2 regions of the Streptomyces odontomachicola genome follow, and region 2 is predicted to be linked to the other one. Evidence: riboswitches for the same ligand, from Rfam matches in the RefSeq annotation. Region 2 holds a riboswitch; the other holds the start of a gene.
What was found. A riboswitch is a leader RNA that binds a small molecule or an ion and turns the genes downstream of it on or off. The one in region 2 is predicted to bind cobalamin.
Positions count from the first base shown of each region.

Region 1 (3,393 bases), on a different contig from region 2:
GCGTCGTGAATGTGCGGCCTTGGGCGCCTCCGTCGGCCCCGTACCCGGGAAGGCGTCGTTCTCCATTGCACTCTCCTGGTTCACCGTCGCGGCTCTTTCCTCATGCCGGCCCCGATACTTCCATTCCGCTGCGCCGCGAGGCGAGTTGGGGCGGAAGCTCCAGGGTCCGACAGTCCGAAAGGACGCGCGGAAACACCCGCCCGGTTGCCGACGCCACTCAGTTTTTCCCACCGGGTCACGCCGCACTTCCCGTCCCCGGACCCGATTGCCGGTCAAATCCGACGATGCCGCATTTACGGTTCGAGGGCGCGGGTTCTACTTCGCGTCCCCATAGGTCGTGCCGATGCGCAGCCCGTCGACCCAGTTGATGACCGGCTGATCCTGGACCTCCGCCCCATAGCTGCCCCAGCGCGGCACATTGCCCTTGTCGTCCCACGTGCGGCCGTGGAAGTCGGCCTTCTTCGCGCCGTTGTAGTACAGCTCCACCCGCCCCTCGTCGGCGGATTGAGAGGTGTGGATGCCCAGGACGATCCGCTTCCAGGTGTCCTTGCGCACGGGGGTGCTCCACTGGAGCGTCCACTTCTCGCCCGGTTCGACGTGGAAGAGCTTGAGTTCGCCGCCCTCGACCTTCATGAGCACCGGATAGTTCTGCTGGTTCTCGTCGTTGGTGCCCCAGGACTTCCACTGGAATATCGTCCCGGCGTCGTCCGTGTTGGTGCGGGTGTCCCAGCCCACGTAGTACGTCGCGTTGTTCCGGAACGCGTAGGGCGAGCCGTCCACGCGGCTTCCGTGCCCTTCACAACGCTTGAGCCCTCGTGGCTTGTTGAACTTGAACACCTTGCCGCGCCCGTCGTGATTGTCCTGCGCGGTCACGCTGCCCGGGTCGTCGCACAGGGTGCTCGCGAAGACCCCCGTACCCTGCCCCGCATCGCCGTCCCACACCGGCGCCGCCCCCGCCTGATTGCTCACGGTCAGCGCGACGGCGCAGGTCAGGGCGGCTGCCGGGAGGGCGGTTCGCTTACGCAGACGCATGAGGTCCCCTTCCGCTGGCGGCGGCGCGCGGGCCGCCGGAGATGGCCGGCGCGGGGTCGGAGCGTGGTCGGTGCGCCGGTACGGCCTCGAACGGTCCGCCATCGTTCCGGCGCCAGAGGTACGGGACAACCGGTCAACGGAAACGCTCACAAGACAAACACTCAAGCGAAAGCCCGCGCGGGGCGAACGTTCAGCAAAGCGCGCAAACGCTCGCCGCACTCGACGGCCCGAGCACCCTGGCCGCCAACTCCCCGCCCGCGTACGGATGTTGCCGTAGGCGCCACGCGTACGCGCCGCTCACGCGCCACTGCGCCCCCGGCGGCCAGCTTGTCCTGGACACGTCCGTCGCATTACTGTCCAACGGCCTTGGTGTTCGGGAAACCGGTGAGAAACCGGTGCGGCCCTCGCCACTGTGATCGGGAAGTCCGGCTCCTCCCTCCGGGAAGCCACTGGACCTCCGCGTACGACCGCGGAGTCCGGGAAGGCGGAGTCAGGTGCGCCCGTGAGCCAGGAGACCGGCCAGGGTGCGTTGTCCATCCACGAGGTGCTGGAGAGGTCTTCCCTAGCATGCATATTGCCGAGGGGTATCTTCCCCCTGCGCACGCGGTCGCCTGGAGCGTCGCGTCCGCACCGTTCGTCATACACGGCGTGCGCTCCCTGACCCGCGAGGTCAAGTCACACCCGGAGAGCACCCTGCTGCTCGGCGCCTCCGGCGCCTTCACCTTCGTCCTCTCGGCCCTGAAGATCCCCTCCGTGACGGGCAGTTGCTCGCATCCCACGGGTACGGGGCTGGGCGCCGTGCTCTTCCGGCCGCCCATCATGGCGGTCCTGGGCACCATCACGCTGCTCTTCCAGGCGCTGCTGCTCGCCCACGGCGGGCTGACCACGCTGGGCGCGAACGCGTTCTCCATGGCCATCGTCGGGCCGTGGGCGGGGTACGGGATCTACCGGCTGTTGCGCGGGTCCGGCGCGCCGCTGATGGTCGCGGTGTTCTTCGGCGCGTTCGTCGCCGACCTGAGCACGTACTGCGTCACCAGCGTCCAGCTCGCGCTGGCCTTCCCGGACGCGAGCAGCGGCTTCCTGGGCGCGCTCGCCAAGTTCGCCGGGATCTTCGCCGTCACCCAGATCCCGCTGGCCGTCAGCGAGGGACTGCTCACGGTGCTGGTCATGCGGCTCCTCCAGCAGTCCAGCAAGGGCGAGCTGATCCGCCTGGGCGTCCTGAAGCGGGTCGGCGCCGCGCGGAAGCAGGAGACCCAGGATCGCGCGGACGGCGGGGACACGGCCGGCGAGCAGGGCGAGCGGAAGGAGGCGGTGTCCGAATGAGCCGCAACGCGAAGATCAACACGCTGCTGGTGGTGGCCGTGCTGGCGCTGGCCGTCATCCCGCTGGCGTTCGGCCTCGGCGACCACAAGAAGGAGCCCTTCACCGGCTCCGACGCGCAGGCCGAATCGGCGATCACGCAGCTCAAGCCGGACTACAAGCCGTGGTTCTCGCCGCTCTACGAACCCCCGTCTGGCGAGGTCGAGTCGGCGCTCTTCGCACTGCAGGCGGCGCTCGGCGCGGGCGTGCTCACCTACTACTTCGGCCTCCGCAGGGGCCGCAAGCAGGGCGAGGCGCGTGCGCTGGCCGCACAGCGCGAAGGCACGAGCGCGGGCACGGACACGGGCGAGGGCGACGGCAAGGTCGAGGGCGAGCACGGAACGGACGCCGCGGATGCCGGTAGCGCCGGTGCCGGTACCGCCGCCACCGGCACCGCCGACGCCCGTACCGCCGCCACCCCCGACCAGCGCCCGTAACCCGCCGTGCTGCCCATCGACGCGGCCGCGTACAGCAGCCGCTGGCGCCACCGCCATCCGGCCGAGAAGGCGTTCCTCGGGCTCGGCCTGACCATTCTCGCGATCTCACTGCCGCCCTGGCCCGGCGCGGCGCTGGTCGCCGCGGCGGCGCTGTCCGTGCTGCTCGGCCCGGCCCGCGTACCGCCCCGCAAGCTGTGGCGCGCCTACCGCATTCCGCTCGGCTTCTGCGTGACCGGGGCCATACCGCTGCTGTTCCAGGTCGCGGGTCCGCACGGGCTGATCGCCCTCGCGCCCGGCGGGCCCGCGCACGCGGGAGGGCTCCTGCTGCGCACCTCGGCCGCCTCGCTCGGGGTGCTGCTGTTCGCCTTCACCACTCCGGTGGCCGACGTGCTGCCGCGGCTGGTGCGCGCCGGGGTGCCCGCCGCTGTCGTGGACGTGGCGATGGTGGTCTACCGCATGAGCTTCCTGCTGCTGGACTCCATGAACCAGATCCGGCAGGTGCAGGCGGCCCGCCTCGGCCACACCACCCGCTCCGCGGCGTGGCGTTCGCTGGCGGCGCTGGGCG
Region 1 is NZ_JBCFOK010000003.1:406,388-409,780, reverse strand. It holds gene ABEE00_RS07035 (hypothetical protein) at 1-66, opposite strand, end outside; gene ABEE00_RS07030 (heparin lyase I family protein) at 316-1,032, opposite strand; cobalamin riboswitch at 1,384-1,570, shown strand; gene ABEE00_RS07025 (energy-coupling factor ABC transporter permease) at 1,600-2,355, shown strand; gene ABEE00_RS07020 (energy-coupling factor ABC transporter substrate-binding protein) at 2,352-2,828, shown strand; gene cbiQ (cobalt ECF transporter T component CbiQ) at 2,835-3,393, shown strand, end outside.
Region 1: it holds a riboswitch for cobalamin, as region 2 does, so the genes downstream of both, ABEE00_RS07025 (energy-coupling factor ABC transporter permease) here and ABEE00_RS32575 (cobalamin biosynthesis protein) in region 2, are expected to answer to the same signal.

Region 2 (3,393 bases):
CCGCCCGGTGAGGTCGCGGAGCTGCGCGAGCCCCGGCTCCAGCAGCGAGACGTCGCCGCGGAACTTGTTCACCAGATAGCCCGCCAGCAGCTCCTGGTCCCCGGCCGACATCAGCGCCGTCGTGCCGAAGAACTGGGCGAACACCCCGCCGCGGTCGATGTCCCCGACGACCACGACGGGGAGGCGTGCGGCCCGGGCCAGGCCCATGTTCACGATGTCGGTGCGCCGCAGGTTGATCTCGGCGGGGCTGCCCGCGCCCTCGCAGATCACCGCGTCGTGGGTGCCGCGCAGCTCCTCCAGGCACCCGTTGACGGTCTCGGCCAACTGCCCCTGCCGCCCGGCGTGGTAGCCGCGCGCACTCAGCTCGCCCACCGGCTTGCCCATCAGCACGACCTGGCTGGTGCGGTCGCCGCCTGGCTTGAGCAGCACGGGGTTCATCAGCGCGCTGGGCTCGGTGCGCGCCGCCGCGGCCTGCATCGCCTGGGCCCGGCCGATCTCGGCGCCGTCGAGTGTGACGAACGAGTTCAGCGACATGTTCTGCGCCTTGAACGGCGCCACCTTGAGGCCCTTGCGCGCCAGCCACCGGCAGATGCCCGCGGTGACCACGCTCTTGCCGGCGTCCGAGGTCGTCCCCGCGACCAGCAGCCCGCCTCCGGTACGGCTCGTGCTCACACCCTCCCCTTCCTGCGCCGCGCGGCCAGGTGCCCCGCGGCGGTGACGGCCAGCGCCAGCGCGCCGACGCGCCGCGAGAGCCGCACGGCCCGCGCGATGTCGCCGGAACGCACAGGGCGCCCGCCGGAGTTCAGCGCGGGACGGTGCTCGGTCCGGCCGCCGTACGAGAGCGTGCCCCCCAAGCGCACGCCCAGTGCCCCCGCGAACGAGGCTTCCACGGGGCCCGCGTTGGGGCTGGGGTGCCGGCCCGCGTCCGCGCGCCAGGCGCGCGCCGCGCCGCGCGGGTCGCCGCCGCCCGCCACCGCGAGCAGCGCCGTGAGCCGGGCGCCCGGCCACCCCGCGACGTCGTCCAGCCGCGCCGCCGCCCAGCCGAACTTCGCGTAACGGGGCGAACGGTGACCCACCATCGCGTCCAGCGTGTTCACGGCACGGAACCCCGCGAGCCCGGGCACACCGCCCAGCGCGCCCCACACCAGGGCGCCCACGACCGCGTCCGAGGTGTTCTCCGCGACCGACTCCACGACGGCTCGCGCGATGCCGTCGGCGTCCAGCGCCTGCGGGTCGCGGCCGCACAGATGGGGCAGCCGCTCGCGCGCGCCGTCCACGTCGCCGCGCTCCAGCGCCTCTCCGATGGCCTTCGCCTCTGCACACAGCGAGGCCCCGCCGACCACGGCCCAGACGGCGGCGGCGGTGAGGGCCGTACGGGGCACGGGCCGCGGCAGTACGCGGGTGAGCAGCGCGGCGGCGGCGACGGTCCCCCCTGCGCACAGCGCGGTGTGCGCGACACCCGCGGCGCGGCGGTCCTGGTAGAGAGCCCGCTCCAGCGCTCCGGCCGCGCGCCCGAACGCGGCGACGGGGTGGGCGCGGCGCGGGTCGCCGACGGCGAGGTCCAGCGCGTAGCCGAGGACGGCGCCGGTCACATGGGCGGCCGCCGTGCGATCCACACTCGGCATGCCGTCAGCGCGCGAAGACGCCACGTACGTGCCCTCGTACGCGCGGAAGATACGGATATGACGCTGTGCCAGGCATGGCGGTGTGTCCTCACTCAGGGTCCTCGCCCTGGCTCGACGTGTCCGGCGGCGAGAGTCTCCTGGCTCCCGGATCGGCGCTCGCTGCGGTGCCTGCGCACCAACCCCCTTGCCTTCCAGCCCGGTTCAGCACCTGGGCCGTGGCCTGTTGATGGGGGAGCGCTCCCCGGTGACAGTGGCGGGACCGCGCCGGATTCTCACCGGCTTCCTCTCCTGCCGCCGCTGGGCAACGTGAAGTCCACCATGCGGGGGAACCCCCGTCAACTTCGCCTTGACCTGGGACGTCGGACTGTGAGCGATACCACCGCGCGGAGTGCGGCGGTTCGGTGAGGGGGAGTGCGGCGGTTCTCCGCGGGGGAGTACGGAGGTCCCGTACGGCAGCAGAAATCCCCCGGGCGCCGGGCCCGGGGGAACGCTGCGACAAGCCGGCGGGCGCCTACTTGCCGCCCGCCGCGATGATCCAGATGCCGAACGCCACCGCGGCCGCGCACACCGCGAAGCACGCCACGGCGCCGGTCCGTGCGAGCGCCGGAGCGCCGCCGCCCTGCCCGCGCGGTGCGGAGGAGCCCACGATGCCGAGCGTGAAGACGCCCACGAGTCCGACCGTCGCCACCAGCGTGACGCCGAAGACCTCGCCGAGTGCGGCCCAGTCGATGTCCATAACCCTGCTTCTTTCTCTCTCGGCCGTCGCGGCCTCAGGAAACGCCGGCCGTGTGCTGCCTGGCCGGAGCGGCAGGACCCTCGGCCCCGACGCCGGCGACGGGCTTGTCCCCGTCCGCCGTCGCCGCCGCTGCAGCGGGCGGCGGGCTGACCGCGCGCACCGCGGCGGTCACCACGCCCTGCGGCTCCCCGGCGTCCTCGGCGGCGGGGGAGACCTGCGCGTCGTTGACGTTGGTGTGGTCGATCGGCTCGCGGCGCGCGGCCGCCCAGATGGCGAGGCAGATCGCCAGGGCCAGCACGCCGACCGTGACCACGCCCCAGGTGCCCTGCTTGGCCAGCAGCGCCGAACCACCGGCCACGAGGCCCGCGGCGGGCAGCGTGAGCGCCCAGCCCACGACCATCCGTCCGGCGGTCGACCAGCGCACCACGCCGCCCTTCTTGCCGAGCCCCGAGCCCATGATCGCGCCGGAGCAGACGTGGGTGGTGGAGAGCGAGAAGCCGATGTGCGAGGAGGCCAGGATGGTGGCCGCCGCACCGGTCTGCGCCGCGAAGCCCTGCGGCGGCTGGATGTCGGTGATGCCCTTGCCCATGGTGCGGATGATGCGCCAGCCGCCCAGGTAGGTGCCGAGCGCGATGGCCAGGCCCGCGGAGGCGATGACCCACAGCGGCGGATCGGCGTCCGGCGCCAGCGCGCCGCCCGCGATCAGTGCCAGGGTGATGACGCCCATGGTCTTCTGCGCGTCGTTGGTGCCGTGGGCCAGCGAGACCAGTCCCGCCGAGGTGATCTGACCGGCGCGGTAGCCCTTCGCGGTCTGCTCCTCGCCCGCCTTGTGCGCCAGCCGGTAGGTCAGCCGGGTCGCCAGCATCGCGGCGATGCCCGCGACCAGCGGGGCCGCTATGGCCGGGATGAGGACCTTCATGACGACGACGTCGCCGTTCACCGCGCCGAATCCGACGGAGGCGATGGTCGCGCCCATCAGGCCGCCCATCAGCGCGTGCGAGGAGCTGGAGGGCAGACCGGCGAGCCAGGTCA
Region 2 is NZ_JBCFOK010000024.1:51,895-55,287, forward strand. It holds gene ABEE00_RS32570 (cobyric acid synthase) at 1-672, opposite strand, end outside; gene ABEE00_RS32575 (cobalamin biosynthesis protein) at 669-1,625, opposite strand; cobalamin riboswitch at 1,756-1,911, opposite strand; gene ABEE00_RS32580 (hypothetical protein) at 2,137-2,361, opposite strand; gene ABEE00_RS32585 (inorganic phosphate transporter) at 2,396-3,393, opposite strand, start outside.